DNA from 2 places in the Clostridium sp. HMP27 genome. Region 2 is predicted to be linked to the other one. Evidence: riboswitches for the same ligand, from Rfam matches in the RefSeq annotation. Region 2 holds a riboswitch; the other holds the start of a gene.
The links. A riboswitch is a leader RNA that binds a small molecule or an ion and turns the genes downstream of it on or off. The one in region 2 is predicted to bind cobalamin.

Region 1 (10,496 bases), on a different contig from region 2:
ATTTCAAGGAGATATGAATGTCATAACAGGATTTGGGCTTGGTGCAAGCTCTATAGCTTTGTTTGCACGTGTAGGTGGAGGAATATATACAAAGGCAGCAGATGTAGGAGCTGACTTGGTAGGAAAAGTAGAGGAAGGTATTCCAGAAGATGATCCAAGAAATCCTGCGGTAATAGCTGATAATGTTGGAGATAATGTAGGTGATGTAGCGGGAATGGGTGCAGATCTTTTTGAGTCCTATGTAGGGTCAATAATATCTGCTCTTACTTTAGGTGGAATAGTATTTAGCAATAATGAAGGTGTAGTATATGCCCTTTTATTATCTGCAGTAGGTATTATAGCAGCTATAGTGGGAGTGTTGGTTGCAAGGCAAAGTAAAGCTGCTAACCCTCAAAAGGCATTAAATAGTGGTACTTATATTAGTGGTATTCTAGTAATAGTTGTAGCAGCAGCGTTAAGTAACTCCATTTTTGGAAACCTGAAAGCCTTTACTGCAATAACATCAGGGCTTGTGGTGGGAATGCTTATAGGAAAAATTACAGAAATATATACTTCTGGAGACTATAACTATGTTAAGAAAATTGCCCGTCAATCTGAAACAGGACCAGCCACAACTATAATCTCAGGACTTGCTGTAGGAATGAATTCAACTATGTGGCCTATAGTTTTAATAGGAATTGGAGTTCTTGCATCATTTTTTATAATGGATGGAGCAACTAATGTGAGGATGGGGTTATATGGTATAGCTTTGTCAGCGGTAGGAATGCTCTCTATAACCGGTATTACTGTAGCAGTAGATGCTTACGGACCAATAGCAGATAATGCAGGTGGTATTGCAGAAATGTCTCATCTTCCTCATGAAGTTAGGCAAATAACAGATAAACTTGACTCAGTAGGAAATACAACAGCAGCAATAGGTAAGGGATTTGCCATAGGGTCAGCAGCCTTAACTGCATTAGCATTATTTGCATCCTATGCGCAAGCAGTACAAATAACAAGCATAGATTTGTTAAATCCGATTACTCTAGTTGGAATGCTTATAGGAGCAATGCTTCCGTTCTTATTCGGAGCGCTTACTATGGAATCTGTAGGTAAAGCAGCGAATGAAATGATAGAAGAAGTAAGAAGACAATTTAAAACCATACCTGGAATTATGGAAGAAAAGGCAAAGCCAGATTATAAAAAGTGCGTAGATATATCTACAGCAGCAGCTATAAGAGAAATGATTCTTCCAGGAGTGCTTGCCATAATAATTCCTTTAGCTATGGGATTACTTCTTGGGAAAGAAGCTTTAGGTGGATTTATAGCAGGAGCAGTAGCTACAGGAGTGCTAGTTGCAATACTTATGGCAAACTCTGGCGGAGCATGGGATAATGCTAAAAAGTATATTGAAAGTGGAGAACATGGTGGAAAGGGAAGTTTTGCTCATAAGGCAGCAGTAGTAGGTGATACTGTTGGAGATCCATTTAAGGATACTTCAGGACCGTCTATGAATATATTGATAAAACTTATGACAATAGTTTCACTTGTATTTGCACCAGTAATTTTAAAGTACGGTGGTATATTGCTTGAATTATTTAAATAGAAGGTTAGGGATTTAGCTTAAGCTAGGTCCCTTTTTATATAAATATTATTTAAGATATTCAGTTGACATGTGGATAAAATTGCTATAGCATGAATGTAAATCCAATGGCATTTAGAATTTCAAGAATACTTTATTAAATATAGAATAACTTTAATGTTTACTAGTAAGAATATACATATAGGTGTATTTTTCGTAGGCATATATAAAAGGAGGTAAATAGATGAACTTACAAGAAACTATAGTTGAATTTATGAAAGAACAGGCATACAAGCCTATGGATGCTAGAGAGCTCTCCAGAATTTTTGATATAAAGAAAAGTGACTATGAGGACTTTTTAAAGACATTAGATTACATGGAAAAGGATGGACTTATAGTTAGAACAAGAACAGAACATTATGGAGTTCCAGAAAGAATGGGGTTAATAGTTGGAAAGCTTCAAGGACATCAAAAGGGATTTGGATTTTTAATACCTGAAGTAGATAGACCGGATGTATTTATACCTTCATCTAACATGAATGGGGCTATGCACGGTGATAGGGTAATGGTAAAAGTATTAAGGGAAGAAGATGGAGGTAAAAAGTGCGAAGGGGAAATAATAAGAATAATAGAAAGAGCAAATAAAAATGTTATAGGTATATTTGAAGAAAGCAAAAACTTTGGATTTGTGGTACCGGATGAAAAAAGAATGTATCAAGACATTTATGTGCCAAAGGAAAAAGCTAAAGGAGCGAAGACTGGAGACATAGTTATAGTAGAAATACTAAAGTGGCCAGATACTAGAAGAAGCCCTGAAGGTAAAGTTGTAGAAATATTGGGTAAAAAGGGAGACCGTGGAATAGATATTTTAACTATAATAAAAAAATATAGACTTCCAGAAGAGTTTCCTCCTAAAGTGCAAAGCTATGTCGATAAAATTCCTGAAGAAATTCCAGAAGAAGAATATGAAAAACGTATTGATTTAAGAAATTTAAAAATTGTAACTATAGACGGAGAAGATGCTAAAGATTTAGATGATGCTATATCTATTGAAAAGTTATCTAATGGAAACTACAAGCTTGGAGTTCATATTGCAGATGTATCTCATTATGTAAAAGAGAAGAATCCATTGGATAAGGAAGCCCTAAAGAGAGGAACTTCTGTATATTTAATAGATAGAGTTATACCTATGCTTCCTAAAAAGCTTTCGAATGGAATGTGTAGCTTAAATCCTAAAGTTGATAGGCTTACATTGACCTGCATGATGGAAATAGATGGAAGCGGTAAAGTAGTGGATCATGAGGTTTTTGAAAGTGTAATAAAAACCAGTGAGAGAATGACTTATACAGATGTTACTAAGATACTTAGAGATAAAGATGAAGAACTTATGCAAAGATATGATTATTTGTTAGAAGAATTTAAGACTATGGAAGAGCTTTGCAAAATACTTTATAAAAAGAGAATTGATAGAGGGGCTATAGATTTTGATTTTGAGGAGTGTAAAATAACTTTAGATCAAAATGGCAAGCCTATAAAAATTGAACCTTATGAAAGAGCTATAGCAAATAGAGTTATAGAAGAATTTATGCTTGTATGTAATGAGACCATTGCAGAGTATATGTTTTGGGCAAACGTTCCATTTGTATATAGAATTCATGAAGATCCAGATATAGAAAAATTAACACACTTTAATGAGTTTGCTCATAATTTAGGTTATGTAGTAAAGATGACACAGGAGATTCATCCTAAGTCTCTTCAGGGAATCGTAGAAAAAGCTAAAGGTACAAGAGAAGAGACTGTAATAAATACATTGCTTCTTCGTTCTTTGAAGAAAGCAAGATATGCACCAGAATCTGTTGGTCATTTTGGATTAGCAGCAAGATACTACTGCCATTTCACATCACCTATAAGGAGATATCCTGACCTCATAATACACAGAATAATTAAAGAATATATAAATGGTAAGATTAATGATAAGAGGATAAATAAGCTCACTGATGAGGTATCCGTAGCGTCAATACAATCTTCCGAAATGGAAAGACTTGCAGATGAAGCTGAAAGAGAAGTAGATGATTTAAAGAAAGCAGAATATATGAGTGAAAGAATAGGAGAGATTTATGAAGGAATAATTTCTTCTGTTACAGCATTTGGTATGTTCATAGAATTACCTAATACCATAGAAGGACTTGTTCATATAAGCACGCTAAATGATGATTATTATATATATGATGAAAAGCATTTATGCCTTATAGGGGAAAGAACTAAGAAGAAGTATAAGTTAGGGGACGCAGTAAGAATTAAAGTTGATAAAGTTGATATAGATGCACATGAAATTTTCTTTGAATTACTAGATCAAGAATCAGAATACGATGAAGATTTAGATGGCAATGATATAGTAAACAATAGTGATAGTCAGCATGAAGAATTACAGAAAGACGAAGTTCAAGAAGCAGTGCTTCCAGTAGCAGAGTACTTTGAAGAAAACGAATAGGAAATTGCTGAAATTCAGTAGATAGTAATGAAATTTTTAATGTTCAAGTGTATGGAATTTGCATTGTAGCAAGCTTTCGTAGATGCAGATCCCATACATCTAGTTCAGCATTAAAAACGGTGTGAAGCTTGACTTTTAGTAAAATTTGTAATATAATATTGTTTTAAGAAGTACCATAAATAAAGTAGGTGATACCTAGTGGCAAAGAAGACAGTAAATAAGACATTAGCTGAAAATAGAAAAGCAAGACATGATTATTTTATAGAAGAAGTTTATGAAGCTGGAATAGAACTTGTAGGAACAGAAGTTAAGTCCATAAGAGGGGGAAAAGCTAACTTAAAGGATTGCTATGCTGAAATAAGGAATGGTGAAATATTTGTCTGTAATATGCATATAAGTCCTTATGAACAGGGAAATATATTTAATAAAGATCCTTTGAGAAATAGAAAGCTTTTACTTCATAAAAAGGAAATTCTTAAGCTTGAACAATTTACTGCTCAAGAGGGTTATACATTAGTTCCACTATCATTATATTTAAAGAATGGTAGAGTTAAGGTTAGCTTAGCTGTAGCTAAGGGTAAGAAAAACTATGATAAGAGAGATTCTATGCTTGAGAAGGCAGCAAAGAGGGATATTGAGCGTGAACTAAAAGAAAGATCAAAATATTAGATAAAGAAATTAAGATTTTCTTTAATTAATCAATTTATCTAATAATTACTATTGATAAATAATAAAAATTGTTGTATTATAATAACTGTAAGATAACTCAAAGCTAAATTGTCACTGATAACTAAAACGAGTTGTCAGCAAGTTCTTTGAAAAATAATATATTAATTAAATTATGGGGGCGTACATGGTTTCGACGGGGGTAAGTTGCCCCTGAGAAGCGAGTCGAGGGTCCTGGACCCGCGTTAAAAAACTAGGAAAAATATAAACGCAAACGATAATTTAGCGTTAGCTGCCTAATTAGCGCAGCTCGTCCTACCCGGGAGGCCTACGGCTTGGGATTAGGGCGTCATTTAGTAGGGAACCGAGCTCTACAAAGCTTTGAGTAGAGAACGGAATTTATGAAGCTACTGAAGTTTAAAGCCTGTTAGTGGGCGTTAAACCTAGGGAATTTTAAAACACTATCTGCACTCGGAGATGCTCAGGAGTTACTACTTTCGGACAGCGGTTCGACACCGCTCGCCTCCACCAAACCCGATAATTTCAGCCTGGTTACCCACCAGGCTTTTTATATTTTTTGAAAAATTATTAGAGAGTATATTATCAAAAAACAAATTTATCACTTTACTTACATAGCTTTTGATATTTTTATAAACAATAAGTATATGATATGCAAGTAAGGAGATGAAAATTATGGATATAAGTTATGGTTTGTTGAAATGTACAATTCTAGAAACTACTGCAATAAAGGGAGATAGTCCTCATTTTCATATACATGTCATTGCTGATGGAATACACTTTAGAATTGCCATAAATATAAAATCTGAAACGTATCCTTATGATTTGCTTTATTATATTGATGATGACTTTGAGAATGAACTTACGGCCAAACTATCAGAAATACCTTTTGGATTTTATCCAATTGGTCCAAATATAAAGAAAGACTACGGTCTTGACTATATTCGTGGGAATTTACTCCATATAAAAAATATGCAGCCGTTGCCGGATGTGCTTCCTGGTCCTGATAATGATTTAAATGAAAAGATTCGTAACATTACACATAAAGTTCTTGAAAATCCAGAAACTATTTTGTATGTTTTTGGAAGGCGGTGGGGACCTGAGGGTAGTAAAGATAAATACTTTCATTTCACTCCAAGTGATGGTATACATTCTATTCATATGAATCAAGAAATAAATCAATTTCAAGAGGATCCTGATAATAGTTGGCAGGATGGAGGCTTATTAATAAATTTTGTTTCAGAAGATAAGTGGAATGCCATTTTTTTAGCTTTTCAAGCTTATCATAATGGAAGTGAAGAGATTAATAATGCGTAATATGGCATAAATAAGAATTAAAAATAGCCTAAGATGAGAAAATAAAACATAAAATAAATACATTATAATTAAAGGAGTATTTATGGATAATATAGTTAAAGTAATAAAAAGTGAAAAGTCGTGGATGGAAAGTAACGCTATTGATCAACTTAAGAAAGTAGCAGAGCTTGATGGAGTAGTAAAAGCTGTTGGACTACCTGATCTTCATATTGGTAAGACTCCAGTGGGAGCTAGTTTTGTCACGAAGGAAGTAATTTATCCTCATTTAATTGGTAATGATATTGGATGCGGTATGGCTTTGTTTTCAACAAATATAAACAAGGGCAAGTTTAAATTTGATAAAGTTAGAGGAAAACTTGAGAGATTAAATGGACTTGAAAGTATAGATATATCCCATTTAACTGAAGAGATTCATTTGCCTATGAAGGAGGCTCTTGGAACTATTGGATCTGGAAATCATTTTGCAGAGTTTCAGCAAATTGATAAAGTGTATGATCAAGACTTATTAGATGAGTTAGATATAAATAAAGGATACATATATCTTTTAGTTCATAGTGGATCAAGAGGTTATGGGGAGTATATATTAAGGAAATATATTGGGGAGTATTCTTGTCAAGAGGGACTTAGAGAAAATAGTGAAGGTTATATTGAATACTTTAAGGAGCATAATAGTGCAGTAGAGTTTGGGGCGCTTAATAGAGAATTAATTGCATATAGGCTTTTAAGTACAATTGGTGCAAAGGATGGGCATAAGCTTTTAGATAGTACCCATAATTCAATAGCTATTAAGGAACTTAATGGAGAAAAACTTTATGTTCATAGAAAAGGTGCAGCGCCTGCAGATGTAGGGTGTGTTGTAATTGCAGGTACTAGAGGCTCTAATTCGTATATTGTTAAGCCACAAGCTAACTCTTTGGAATATGCTTTTTCAGTTGCGCATGGAGCCGGAAGGCGTTGGAATAGACTTTCCTGCAAAGAAAGGCTTGAACATGTATATCCTAATAAGTCTGTGAGAGAAAAACTTTTAGGAAGCAATTTAATATATAGCGATAGAAGTATTATATACGAGGAAGCTCCAGAGGCATATAAAAGTATTGAGAAAGTTATAGAAGATATGTTAAATGAAGACATGATAAAAGTTGTTGCAAGTCTAAAGCCTCTCATAACTTATAAAGCTTAACAAGGCCTGACTGCTTGATAAATAGTATATTTAATTTTATCAATTTATATTGCAAGTTGCAAAGTTAAGAACTATAAGCTATAATGTTTTATGTAATTAATGTATGATATGAAATAACAATATAAAACATGTAAAAAGGTGCCCGAAAGGGAGAATAGGGAATGAGGTATAAGCCTCAGCGGTCCCACCACTGTAAACGGTAGAACTTTTATAATCCACTGGATTACACCGGGAAGGAAAAAGTATCGTTAGTCCGTAAGCCAGGAGACCTGCCTTTTTCATTATTGCATCTTAGATTTAAGAGGCTATATTAAGAATGATGGCAAAATTCTTGAATACAAATATTTGTATTCAAGAATTTTTTTCTTTTTGTTTAAAAAATTTAATGAGGTGATGGATATGAAGGTTATTAAAAAGCTTGTAAGTTGTGACAATTCTATAAAATATTTATTAAGAATGAAAGACGGTAATACTATTGAAACTTTATATATGTATGATAAGGAATTAAAACTTACTTATCATAGTACAGTATGTGTCTCTTCTCAAGTGGGTTGTACCCAGGGGTGTTTTTTCTGCGCAACAGGAAAACAAGGCTTGGTAAGAAATCTTACCTCGCTTGAAATAACTGAACAGGTAGGTGTTTGTGTTGATTACTGCAAAGAAGCGAAGTTACTGCCAATAGATGCGGTTGTTTTTGCAGGAATGGGTGAACCTTTTATGAATTATGAAAATGTTAGAGATGCCATAATTAGCATATATAACAAATATAAAATAAGCAGTTTTGAAATTGCAACAGTAGGTTTAGCACCGAGAATCCGAAGATTGATAAATGATTTTAAAGATAGTGATGTTAAGATTAGACTTAACTTATCATTACATGCATCGTCAAATGATACACGTAAAAATATAATGCCAGTTACCTTAAAATATGACATAAATTCTATAATTGAAGCAGCAGTTGAATATGCAGAAACATTCAACATAAAGACCAGAATAAGATATATGATATTTAAAGGTATAAATGATACTGACGAGGATGTAAAAAGATTAGAGGGGCTGCTAGCAGATAAGCCATTAAAACTTATAATTTCAGCGTATAATGATAATAATATAGAAGGACTGATTGCGCCACAAGAAAGTGATGTAACAAACTTTTATAATAAACTAAAAAACAAAATAGATTGCGAGATATTCCACAATTTTGGGAAGGACATTAAGGGAGGATGTGGACAGCTTAGACAAGAAAAGATGATAGAAGATGAGGAAGTAGTATAGTTTAACGTTTAAACAGAATTTATTAAAAAGTTATCATAAGAAAATTTTAAATTAAAGATATAGTAAAACAAAAATAATTGTGATAAAATTACCACAAGATAAAGTGTTAAAGCTTTATTAAATTTTAAGTAGACACATAAAGGAGGGGCGACTGGCTTTGCACGCCAGGTATAATATGAATAATAAGATTAGAATAGGTATTGTAGGTTATGGAAACCTTGGAAAAGGTGTAGAATTATCTTTAAAACAAAACTCAGATTTTGAATTAGAGGCTATTTTCACAAGAAGAAATCCTGACAAATTGCAGTCAAATTCAAAAATGGTACATATTTCAGAAATGGAAAATTATAAGGACAAAATTGATGTTATGATTCTTTGTGGAGGATCTGCAACAGATTTACCAGAGCAGGCTCCAGAGATTGCAGCAACATTTAATACCGTAGATAGCTTTGATACTCATGCTAGAATACCAGAATATTTTAATAGGCTAGATGAAGTAACAAAAAGAGCTGGTACTATTGGACTTATATCCGTTGGCTGGGATCCAGGAGTATTTTCACTAAGCCGACTTTTAGGTCAATCAATACTTCCAGTTGGAAAAGACTATACTTTCTGGGGCAAGGGAGTAAGTCAAGGTCATTCAGATGCAATAAGAAGAGTAGCTGGTGTTAAGGATGGTATTCAATATACTATACCTGTTGAATCTGCTATTGAAAGAGTTCGTACAGGAGAAAATCCTGAATTTTCAACAAGAGAAAAACATGAAAGAGTTTGTTATGTAGTGCCTGAGGAAGGTGCCGATTTGGAGCAAATAAAAAATGAAATTAAAAACATGCCAAATTATTTCTCAGATTATAATACTACAGTGAATTTTATAACTGAAGAAGATTTAAAGGAGAATCATAGCGGGATACCTCACGGTGGATTTGTTATTCGTACAGGTGTAACCGGAGAGAATACTAAGCAGAGAATGGAACTTAGTTTAGATCTTGGAAGTAATCCACAGTTTACTTCTAGTGTGCTAGTAGCTTATGCAAGAGCAGCTTATAGAATGTCCAAAGAAGGTCAATCAGGAGCGCGTACAGTATTAGATATTCCATTTTCATATTTATCACCAAAATCAGGGGAACAATTAAGAAAAGAATTGTTATAGGATAGATTGAAGATAAGTACAATATATAAGTTAAAAGAACACCAATACTAGTATTGGTGTTCTTTGTGAATTTGTAGGATTTAATTAAATAATTTTTTAAAATAAGTTTTTGGGCTTATATGAGTAAATTTTCAGTATTCAAATATTAAAATAATGTTATAATATTTAAAAAAACATATAAAATTAAAGGAGTTTAACTATGAGACTAACTTATAAAAACCCAAGGGAATTAGCAACATGTATAAAGGATTTGGTAGATTCATACTTAGAAGGATTAATTGAGCATGATCCATTTGAAGAAAAGTTAATAAAGCTTATTAACGCTAATAAAGATAGAATTTATAAGGATGATGTAATGTCTGTAAAGATATCTAGCGTTTTAGGAAATTCAAGGATAGATATAATTAATAAAATAATAAATAAGTAAAATAAAAGCCTGGTTTGAGTAGCCAGGCTTTTTATTAAATGTTTTTTGTAAGACTTAACTAGCTTCCAATCAGCATTTATTTTATACAATAGGATACCAATATTTATAGGGTACTTAATATATTGTTAATAAAACCTTTGACAAGCTTAGTAAAATCTGATATTTTATATTAGGAATTTATTAATTTTTTGTAAACATATTAGGAGGAACTAAATGAATACTCAAACACAAAATGTAAAGATTGTAAACGCAGATCCGTCAGCGTTGGGATTATTTGGACTTGCTATGGTAACAATTGTAGCTTCTTCTCAAAAGCTGGGGTTAACAGAGGGTGTATCTTATGCTTTGCCATGGGCTATTTTTCTAGGAGGATTTGCACAGTTATTTGCATGTTTTAATGATTCAAAG
Region 2 (10,496 bases):
CGCTTCCTTTCATATTTTCTGAAGCATAGCATAATCCATTTGATCTTGAGTCTAAGAATGGTTGGTCTATTTGTTCAGGATCTCCTATTAATATAAGCTTCGTGCCTTCTCCAACACGAGTTATAATAGATTTTACCTGTTTAGGGGTTAGGTTTTGCGCCTCATCAATGATCATCCAATTCTTAACTATAGATCTACCTCTTAAATATGCAACAGCTTCTGTTGTAATTATTCTTCTATCAAATAGCTCTCTTATTTTATCAGTAAGCTCACTTTCATTTTTATATCTTTCCTTTTCATTTGAATCCACTAATATCTCTAAATTGTCAAATATAGGTCTCATGAAAGGTGATATTTTTTCCTGTTCTGTCCCCGGTAAGAATCCAATTTCTTCATCCATGGTAACATTAGGCCTACAAACTAGTACTCTCCTATATTGCTTTGTTTGTTCCTCAATTACCTTATCAAGTCCTACAGCTAAAGAAAATAGTGTCTTTGCTGTACCTGCAGGTCCCTTCACTATAACTAGTGGAGCCTTATCTGCATCAGTGTATAATGCTTCTAACATAAATCTTTGACCTAAATTTCTTGGGACTATTCCAAGAGGTGTTTTATCTTTATAATATAACGGAACTATAGATTTTCCATTATATCTTCCTACCGCAGATTGTCTTGGATTTTCTAGTGAATGTATCAGTATAAACTGATTATTATAAAGACAAGGTTCAACATACTCATTTGTTTCCTTTCTATAATAAAAAACATCCTTTATATCTAGGATTTTTTTTGCATAAAAATCATCTATTTTTAATGAAGATGCATATAACTCTATTCTTCCTGTGTATTGGTTGTCATTTTCTGGAACTACCTTTTCGTGAAAATCTTCTACATCTATATTGGCAGAGTCTGCCTTTATTCTTTCAAATATATCTTTTGTAATTAAACATACATCTTCTCCAGCTTCCTGTAATCCCTTACACACCTGTAATATTCTATTATCTGGCTTAGTTTTATCCCAGGTTGGAGGAATTATAGCATCCTGGTGATTCATTTCCACCCTAAGGTTTCCTCCTCCGGGAAGTACTACTCCCTTATTTAAATTCCCCTCTATTCTAAGTTTATCTAAAATTCTCGAAGCATGACGAGCATTTGCACCTAAGTCATTTTTATCTTTTTTAAATGCATCTAACTCTTCAAGAACCACTTCTGGTATAACTACATCATTCTCGCCAAAGGAAAATATTGCTCCAGGAGAATACAATATTACATTGGTGTCCAACACATAGGTTTTTTTCAAAAAGCATTCCTCCCATTACTTATTAATACATAATATGCAAGAGGAATGTAATAATTTCCTTAAACATTATTAAAATTAAAAACCCACGGAATATTCCGTGGGTTTTTAATTACAGCTCCTAGAGGAATTGAGTCCACGACTCCACCTTGAGAGGGTGATGTCTTGACCACTTGACAAAAATTCAAATCCCTTTAAAATTTCGTTATAATATTAATTAAGTTTAAAATCAGGATTCTTGACCGATTTCTTTTAACAAGGATGATGCCTTTTTACTTCTACTATATAAACTTCCTAGTATAGCCCCTAACGCACATGGTATTATCCACCCAAATCCTTGAGTAGACATTGGTAATTTATTTATGTAATCAGTAACGTAAGGTATATTTATATTTAAAGTATTAAGCGAATTTACAAGACTTATAATTAAAGTTGTATAAACTGCACCTTTATAAATGTATGTATCTTCAATGTAATTATTAAATAAGTTCATAATTATTAAAACTATTACTACAGGATATGCAGTAACTAGTACTGGTACAGCAAAATTAATTATAGTTTCTACTCCATAATTTGAAATAAATGCGCTAAATATGCATATTAAAGTAACCACTAGTTTATAGCTTAATTTGCCGTTAGTAAGATTACTAAAATAATTCCCAGCTGTTGCAGTAAGTCCTATTGCAGTTGTTAAACATGCTATGGAAATTGCCGCTCCAAAAATTATTTTACTTGAAGGTCCAAGTATGTTAGATGTTACTCCTATAAGAAGAGCTGTTCTTGAAATATCCTTATCAAATATCCCACTTGCAGTAGCTCCAATATATAAAAGCCCACCATATACAATGGCTAAACATACTGCTGAAACTATACCTGATTTTATTGTTATAGAAACTTGCTCTTTTTTATTTTTATACCCTTTAACTATTAAATCTCCTACTACCATTTGGGCCATTATTATAGATCCTAGCGCATCCATAGTTTGATATCCTTCAGTAAATCCTCTTGAAAAAGGCATTACTATATCATTACTCACTGCTTCACCCATCGGAAAGAAAATACCTTTTATTATTATAATTAAAAGTGATATAAGTAAAACTGGTGTTAGTATCGATCCTACTCTGTCCACTACATTACTTTCATTTAATGTTAAAATAAGTGTTATTGCAAAGAAAACTATGGATACTACTATAGGATTTGCATTTGGAAACATAGGTTGAACTCCTAATTCAAAAGTGGATGCTCCTGTTCTTGGAATACAAAATAATGGTCCAATAGACAGCATTATTATTGAGCAAAGAAACTTGCCAAATTTATTTCCTACTTTATTTGTAAATTTTTCTGTACTTCCCCCACATAAAGCCACTGCTATTATTCCTAATAGCGGCAAACTTATACAAGTAAGTAAAAAACCTATCATAGTAAATATCCACTTGTCTCCTGATATAAATCCAAGTGTTGGTGGAAATATTAAATTACCTGCTCCAAAAAACATAGAAAACAGTGCAAAACCTGTGATAATTATGTTTTTAGTATTTTTATTAATATTCATAAAAAGCCCCCCTGTTTTGAAATAAAAAAACCTCTCATCCAAACAAGGTACGAAAGGCATATTCCTGTTTTGTGGTATTTATTACCGCGAAACTTTTGTATACTTGTATAAAGTTTATACCGTCTAAATTTATATTATTTTATAGAAAAAGCACTCATTAAGCAAATATAAAACTTTTGTTAAGACAAGTTTACCTTTACTTATATAAAACTTACTACCCTTTTCTTCTTTTTTCTACATTCTTCTTGCTTCCATATGTAATCTTTTACACCCAGTAATTTTATATGCATTTAAATAGCTTTATAATTTAATAGTTTTAAGTGAATATGTTTTATAATTTTTAAGCTTATCCTTATATTTTGATAAAATACTTAAATTTACGTCCTTTTCATATATTATTCCTAGAGCATCTCCACTATGAGCTCCAATTATTCCATATCCATTTAATTCGTCACATATATTAAGTATAGTAGGAAGTATCTCATAGGACAGTCTTTTTTCATTTCTTATAATGCTTTGAGTAGAACAATGAGCAATTTTTTTTATATCACGAGACTGAATTCCATCCTTTAAAATAGGAATTAAATCATCTATATTGCTAAGAGGAGGCAATTTTTTATTGTTAAACTCAATAGTATTTATTGTTTTATTTCCCTCAAATACCAATATATCAAACTCCAAATATTTTCCTAGCTCCTCAGTATACATTCCATTTTTATAGTCAAATATACAAAGTTCTTTAAATATTATGCTATCTGTAGGCTCTATGGCTATACAATTTCTAATAAGCTCCTCCTGATTAAAAGGCTTTTTAAATAATTTAATTAGGGAGTGATAAAGTGCGCATAAATCTGCTGTACTGCTAGCAAATCCTTTTCCTCTTGTTATAGAGGATTTAATAAGAATATCTAGAGTATGTATATATTGCTCCTCTCCCCATTCTACAAGTATATTATTTAAAAACTTAGAGGATTTGCTATATCTATTTTTAACATGTGGAGATTCACTTTCCCATACTTTTACTTCGGTGAAAAGATTTATAGGACATGAACATAATACATCTATCCCATTATATCTTCCTTGAACTATTTCTCCAATACTGCCTGGATAAATGGTTGTCGCTTCCATAATATATACTCCTTTTACTAGTCATCAATTTTAAGTTACCAGAACTTCAAAATGCGAGTTTTTAATTAATGTTAATTTTATCAACGTAAAAAAATAAATGCAAGTACACATCTCAATTTAAATTAATAATTATCAAAAAACTTTCTATGAAAACATATTCATGAATTTAATTCTGTTATCTTGACATATAATATTATAAATGTTAAACTCAATTCGGGTTATAATAAAATTAAATTTATATGGAAATACTACATAAAACAAAGTCAAAATTGTAGGTTTTACATAACTTTTAGTCATATATTATGATATAATTTAATACATAAAATTTATAGGTTCCAAATGGATTAAATGGGAAAGAAGTTAAATACTTCTGCGGTCCCGCCACTGTAAAGATGAGTATATTAGCATTATGCCACTCAATCGGGGAAGGCGTTAATATGCAATGAATCTAAGCCAGGATACCTGCCTGTAAACACAGCTCATTTAGCTTACGTGGATAAGCTAATGGTAGTCCTTTAAAAGAACTCCATTATCTTAATAAGATAATGGTTTTTTATTTATACATATCATTAAGGAGGAACTTTTAAATGTACACTAAGTTCAAAAAATTGTCCGTAGTAATTTTAACCTTTATTTTAGCATTTTCCTTTGTTGGATGTAATAGCAATAAAAATAACACTAAGGGTACTAAAGAAAATGCTAATGTAGAAAAAAAAGGAGAAACTAAATATCCTTTAACGATTAAAGATTCATCCGGTAGAAACGTAACTATAGAGAAAGAACCACAAAAGATAATATCTGTAGGTCCAAATATTACTGAAACAATATACTATTTAGGTAAAATGGATAAATTAATAGGAAGAACGGATTTCTGTGACTTTCCTAAGGATGTAAAGTCTGTGCAATCCATAGGTACTCTCCAGCAGCCTAATATAGAAAAAATTGTAGACTTGAAACCTGATTTGGTTATAGGCTCAACTCATTTTCCAAAGGAAACACTTGAAAAGCTTGAAGCTTTAGGAGTAAAAGTAGTGGTTCTTTATGGAAAGGAAGATTTCGAAGGTGCTTATAACACCATTGAAAAATTAGGTGAAGTTTTAAATGCTAATGATAAAGCTTTTGAAGTGGTAAGTAATATGAAGAAAAAAGTTGAAGATGTTAAAGTCAAGGTTGCAGGAAAAGAAACTCCATCAGTTTACTACGTTATAGATTTTGGTCCATATGGAGATTTTACTGCTGGATCAGATACATTCATAGATAAAATGATAACTATGGCTGGTGGTAACAATATAGCTAAGGATGCTGTTAACTGGAAATATAGTGTAGAAAAAGTATTAGAAAAAAACCCAGATATGCTTATATGTCCCGTATATTTCGATTACAAGAAAAGACTTCAAGAAGCTAAAGGCTATAAAGATTTAGATGCTATTAAAAAAGGAAATTTATTTGAAATAGATAATAACATGCTTGATAGACAGGGACCAAGACTAGCTGATGGACTTGAAGCTATGGCAAAAATTGTTCACCCTGAAGCGTTTAAATAGTCTTTAATTACCTAATGGGGGGATTTTAATGTCTTTTGACAAAAAAAGGATTTACTATAGAACATTACTTTTAGTAACTATAGCTATTTTACTGGTGCTAATAATACTATCTAGCACTTTAGGTGTCGCTAATATAACTTTTATTCAAACTATGAAAATACTTTTATCTAAAATCCCTTTTATTGGTGCCTTTATAGATTTAAGTAATGTTTCTAACACTCAGGTTCTTATCATAACAAATATAAGACTTCCAAGAATATTTATGGCTGCACTTATAGGTGCTGGACTATCTGTGGTAGGAGCTTCATTTCAAGCTATATTTAAGAATCCTATGGCAGATCCCTATGTCCTTGGAATTTCCTCAGGAGCAGCATTAGGAGCCGCTGTCGCAATAGTTATGGGTCTTCAAGTTATATTTTTAGGAATGAACCTTGTAACCGTGTTTGCCTTTTTCGGTGCTATACTTACTACTATAATAGTGTATAGTATAGCTAAAACTGGTACAAAGATTCCAACAAATGTACTGCTACTGGCTGGAGTATCTGTGAGCTTTTTATTATCTTCTTTAATTTCACTCATAATGATATTTAATAGAGAGCAAGTAGAACAAATAGTATTTTGGACTATGGGAAGCATAGCTTCAGCCAACTGGAAACAGGTATTGTCATTACTGCCTTTTATAATACTTGGATGTATTTTAATGATTATATATGCACGTGATTTGAATATAATGCTTACAGGTGATGAGACAGCTTCAAGCCTTGGCGTAGATGTTGATAAAGTTAAGAAAACATTACTTGTAATATCATCTATAATTGTAGCTGCTTGTGTTTCTGTAAGTGGAATAATAGGCTTTGTAGGTCTTATTATTCCTCATATGGTAAGACTACTTGTAGGTCCGGATCATAGAACCCTTCTTCCTTTTTCAACTATAGGTGGTGCTATATTTATGATAATAGCTGATACTTTAGCTAGGATTTTGGTACCACCTGCTGAAATTCCTGTGGGAGCCATAACTTCTGTATTTGGAGCTCCTTACTTTATATATTTATTAATAAAAAATAAAAAGAAGGTGATTTAATGCCTACTGAAGATTGTTTTTCTCTTATTGTAAGAGATTTAAATTATGGATACGGAGATAAGAATATACTTCATAATATAAATTTAGAATTTACTAAAGGAAAATTTTATACTATTTTAGGTCCTAATGGTTCTGGTAAGACAACGCTTTTAAAAAATATATCTAGAGCCATTCCGTTAGATAATAAAAAAGTATATATAGATGGTAATGATATTAATTCACTTTCAAGTAAGGATTTAGCTCAAAACTTAGCTTCTGTTCCACAAAATACAAATATAGATTTTGAATTTACAGCATTAGATATAGTTATGATGGGACGTGCCCCTTACCTTAAGAGATTTCAAAATGAACAAGAAAGAGATTTTAAAATAGTTGAAGATTCTATGAAAATGACAAACACTTGGGATCTTAAAGATAAAAATATAAATGAGCTAAGTGGAGGAGAAAGACAGCGAGTTATAATAGCTAGAGCATTAGCTCAAGATACGGATATACTTCTTTTAGATGAGCCCATATCAAACCTTGATATCCAACATCAAATTGAAATACTTGATACTGTAAAGTTTTTAAGTAAAGATATCACAGTTATAGCCATACTTCACGACCTTAACTTAGCAGCAGAATACAGCGATTCCTTAATACTATTAAAGGATGGAACTATCAAAGCTTATGGAACTGTTGAGGATGTATTTACAGAAAGGAACTTACATGAAGTATATAATATGGATATGTGCCTTATAAAAAATCCAATCACAGGAAAACCTCATGTGTTGCCTGTAAGTAAAAATATCGCTAAGCAACATAAAGCAGCAAACAGCTAGCAAGAAAAAAACTCCCTAAGACAGGGAGCTTTTTCTTGCTATTTTCTTGCCTTTATTTGCTCTGCAATTCCATTGGCCGCGAGCATTCCTGTTTGAAGCGCTCCTTGAATCCATGCATGCTTTTGAGATATGTGTTCCCCTGCAAAGAAGACCCTATTATTCATCTCAGGCTGAGTAACAACATAAGAAAATAGAATTTTATCCTTAGGCTTTGTAAGACAGCTTCCAGACCATATATATTGAACATCAGGCCAGTATATAGAGGCATAATCTATCATATTTTCTTCTATATATCCTCTAGGAAGACAATGAATCATTTCAGTTTGTTTTATAAAATCCATAATACGAAGGTCTATCTTTTTATTCCCAACTCTTTCTGCATCTTCTCCCCAATTATAGGATACTTGTAAAGCTCCAGGCTGATTGGGAGATGCCCCAGGTTTTAATTCCCATGTATTAAGCTTACCTGGAACAGGCATAGAGTGATCTGAGGGGTAAAACGTAGCTATTGTTTGCAAATCACTGCCCGTACTTCCACCAATAATTCTTTGATTTTTGTTTCCCTTTTCCCAAAATCTGTCCTTAAGAAAAAAGTATGTCTTTTGTCCAGATTCATAATTTAGAGACGCAATTGCGTGCATCTTATCTACACTAAATAAAGGAGTGATATTCATTCTCCTAAGGCTTGTAAATGGTATAGCGCATACTATATAATCAAAATCTTCATATTTTATGCTATTATCCTGAGTTTTTCTACATTCTAAAATTATTCCTTCCTTATCAGGATCTTTATATATGCCATCAATTGCAGTATTCATTTGAAAGCTAACATTTCCAAGTTCAGTTGAACTAATTCCTGCAAAGGCAGCATTCCTCTTATTCATCAATGCTTCACAAAAGGCTGAAGTTAACCTATCATTACCTTGAGGGATTCTATAAGTAAATGAAAAATCAGCGGTATAAGCTTCTTGCATTACTTCTATTAATCCAACATTAAAGAATGCTACATCAAAAGTTGATAAATAACTTAACATAGTAATAGCATCTTCACTTAGTCCTGACCTTTCATATGCCATTTCATAGTTCAGCCAATCCATTGCTTCTATGGCCTCCGAATACTTTGGTTTTACTTCGATAATCTCTCTTCTAATTTCAGGCGGCAATGACAATACATATTTATTAAATATTCTTCCTACAAGCTGTTGCCAGGGAGTTCTCCTTTCTTCAGGAGTTAAATTAAAGGCAGGATATATATTTTCCATAACACTAAGGCCTTCAGCATCATTTCTAGCCCATCTCTTCCTAATATAAAATAATCCATTTACATTCCTAGTGACAAATACATCTGTATTAAGCTTAAACAAGTTAATATAATGCCATACAGTTTCATGAGAAGCTGGAATTCTCATGGCACCTAGTTCAGCTGGATATTTCCCTTCACAATCGAAGTAATGAGTATATACTCTGCCTCCAATACGGCTAGAGGCTTCAAAAATAGTAATATCACATCCTATTTTTTTTAATTCAAATGCAGCTGCAAGACCAGCTTCTCCAGCACCTATAACTGCAACCTTAACATTTTTACCACTGTTTTTAGGAGCTATAGTTGTTATATCCTTTGGTGGACTTAAAAGTTCAAGTATGTTTTCATAATCTTCAGGTCTTCCCCCAGCATTAAGGGTGTATTTAAGTTGGATATGCCTTTCTTCATCGGTAGGATTAGGTCTTTGATATGGAACTTCCGAAATATCACTATTCCTCATAATTCTTCCTTAAAAAATTATTACTACAACTAATATATTCAAAGAAGCTGTAAAAGGTGTTAGAATTGTTTTAAATTAAAAGGGTATTACGACGTTTTTAATGTTGAACGGGTCGTATGGAATTTGCATAATAACGAAATCATAGATTTCTATAAATTATGCAACCGTTCGCTACACAAAAAAAGCTCTAATATTTCTTCCCTTTAAGGCGCCTAAGCCTTCTAAACTCGCCTACAGCTCAAGCAGTAGAAGGCTCTATACGGCGCCTTAAAATCAGAAATAAAGAGCTTTTAATTGCTTGCTCAATGCTTTCTACAATGCAAATCCCATACTTGTGTTCACCATTAAAAATATCGTTCAGGCTTACTAACTGAAGGAAGGAATTTCGTTTTGACGAAATTCCCTTAAATTGGCGCTTGCCAAAGAGCTGGTAAGCTCGCAGACCGATAGGTCGTAATTTATTAAGCATTCTATTTTTATCAGAAATCTTTTATTGTACTACCTTATCTTTAACTTGTAAATTTTTCATTTATTTAGTGTAAGTTCTTGTAACGTTAAGGACTGCCGTCCTAAAACATCTTAGAAATTCAGTTAGCTGAATTTCCTCCTTCAGCAGTTCACATGAATAACTTTTTAATGCTCTGGAAGCATAGAATTTTCATCGTAGAAGGCATTGAATGAGCCTTAGAACAGCTTTATTTATAAATTTAAAATACCGTTAAGAGCCGCCTACTGTTTGAGCGATAGCGAGTTTAGGCGGCTTAGGGGTTTTAAACTTATAAATATTAGCCGTTCTCGGCGAAATGAACGCCTTCCTAGATGAAAATTCTATACGACCCAGAGCATTAAAAATGTCGTAATATTTCTATAGTATATCAATTCCATATTCAGCACATTTAGTTATCATTTCTTCTGGCCATATGGAAGATTGAACTTCTCCTATGTGAGCCTTTCTTAAAAAGAACATACATATTCTTGATTGACCAAGACCTCCGCCTATGGTGTATGGAAGTTTCTTATTCAAAAGCATTTGATGGAATTCTAAGTTCTTTCTTTCTTCACATCCTGCAAGTTTAAGCTGCTTTAAAAGTGATTCTTCATCCACTCTTATACCCATAGAAGAAAGCTCTAACGCTCTACCAAGCACTGGATTCCATAATAATATATCTCCATTTAATTCCCAATCATCATAGTCTGGAGCTCTTCCATCATGCTTTTCTCCAGATTCAAGTACTTTTCCTATTTTCATTATAAACACTGCACCATGTTCCTTTGCGATAGCATCTTCTCTTTCCTTTGGAGTAAATCCTGGG

Region 1: linked by a shared signal. The riboswitch ahead of DP68_RS00940 (radical SAM protein) and the one ahead of DP68_RS12215 (ABC transporter substrate-binding protein) in region 2 are both predicted to bind cobalamin.

Annotation. Positions count from the first base shown of each region.
Region 1 covers NZ_JMFY01000001.1:194,609-205,104, forward strand. Annotated here, with positions in the region: gene DP68_RS00915 (sodium-translocating pyrophosphatase) at 1-1,585, shown strand, start outside; gene rnr (ribonuclease R) at 1,806-4,052, shown strand; gene smpB (SsrA-binding protein SmpB) at 4,251-4,721, shown strand; RNA gene ssrA (transfer-messenger RNA) at 4,896-5,249, shown strand; gene DP68_RS00930 (YukJ family protein) at 5,412-6,053, shown strand; gene DP68_RS00935 (RNA ligase RtcB family protein) at 6,136-7,233, shown strand; cobalamin riboswitch at 7,353-7,525, shown strand; gene DP68_RS00940 (radical SAM protein) at 7,633-8,508, shown strand; gene DP68_RS00945 (diaminopimelate dehydrogenase) at 8,684-9,661, shown strand; gene DP68_RS00950 (TIGR04540 family protein) at 9,861-10,088, shown strand; gene DP68_RS00955 (GPR1/FUN34/YaaH family transporter) at 10,302-10,496, shown strand, end outside.
Region 2 covers NZ_JMFY01000022.1:93,357-103,852, reverse strand. Annotated here, with positions in the region: gene DP68_RS12230 (PhoH family protein) at 1-1,297, opposite strand, end outside; gene brnQ (branched-chain amino acid transport system II carrier protein) at 1,524-2,846, opposite strand; gene DP68_RS12220 (kinase) at 3,147-3,974, opposite strand; cobalamin riboswitch at 4,288-4,459, shown strand; gene DP68_RS12215 (ABC transporter substrate-binding protein) at 4,562-5,518, shown strand; gene DP68_RS12210 (iron chelate uptake ABC transporter family permease subunit) at 5,547-6,599, shown strand; gene DP68_RS12205 (ABC transporter ATP-binding protein) at 6,599-7,420, shown strand; gene DP68_RS12200 (NAD(P)/FAD-dependent oxidoreductase) at 7,459-9,183, opposite strand; gene asnA (aspartate--ammonia ligase) at 10,049-10,496, opposite strand, start outside.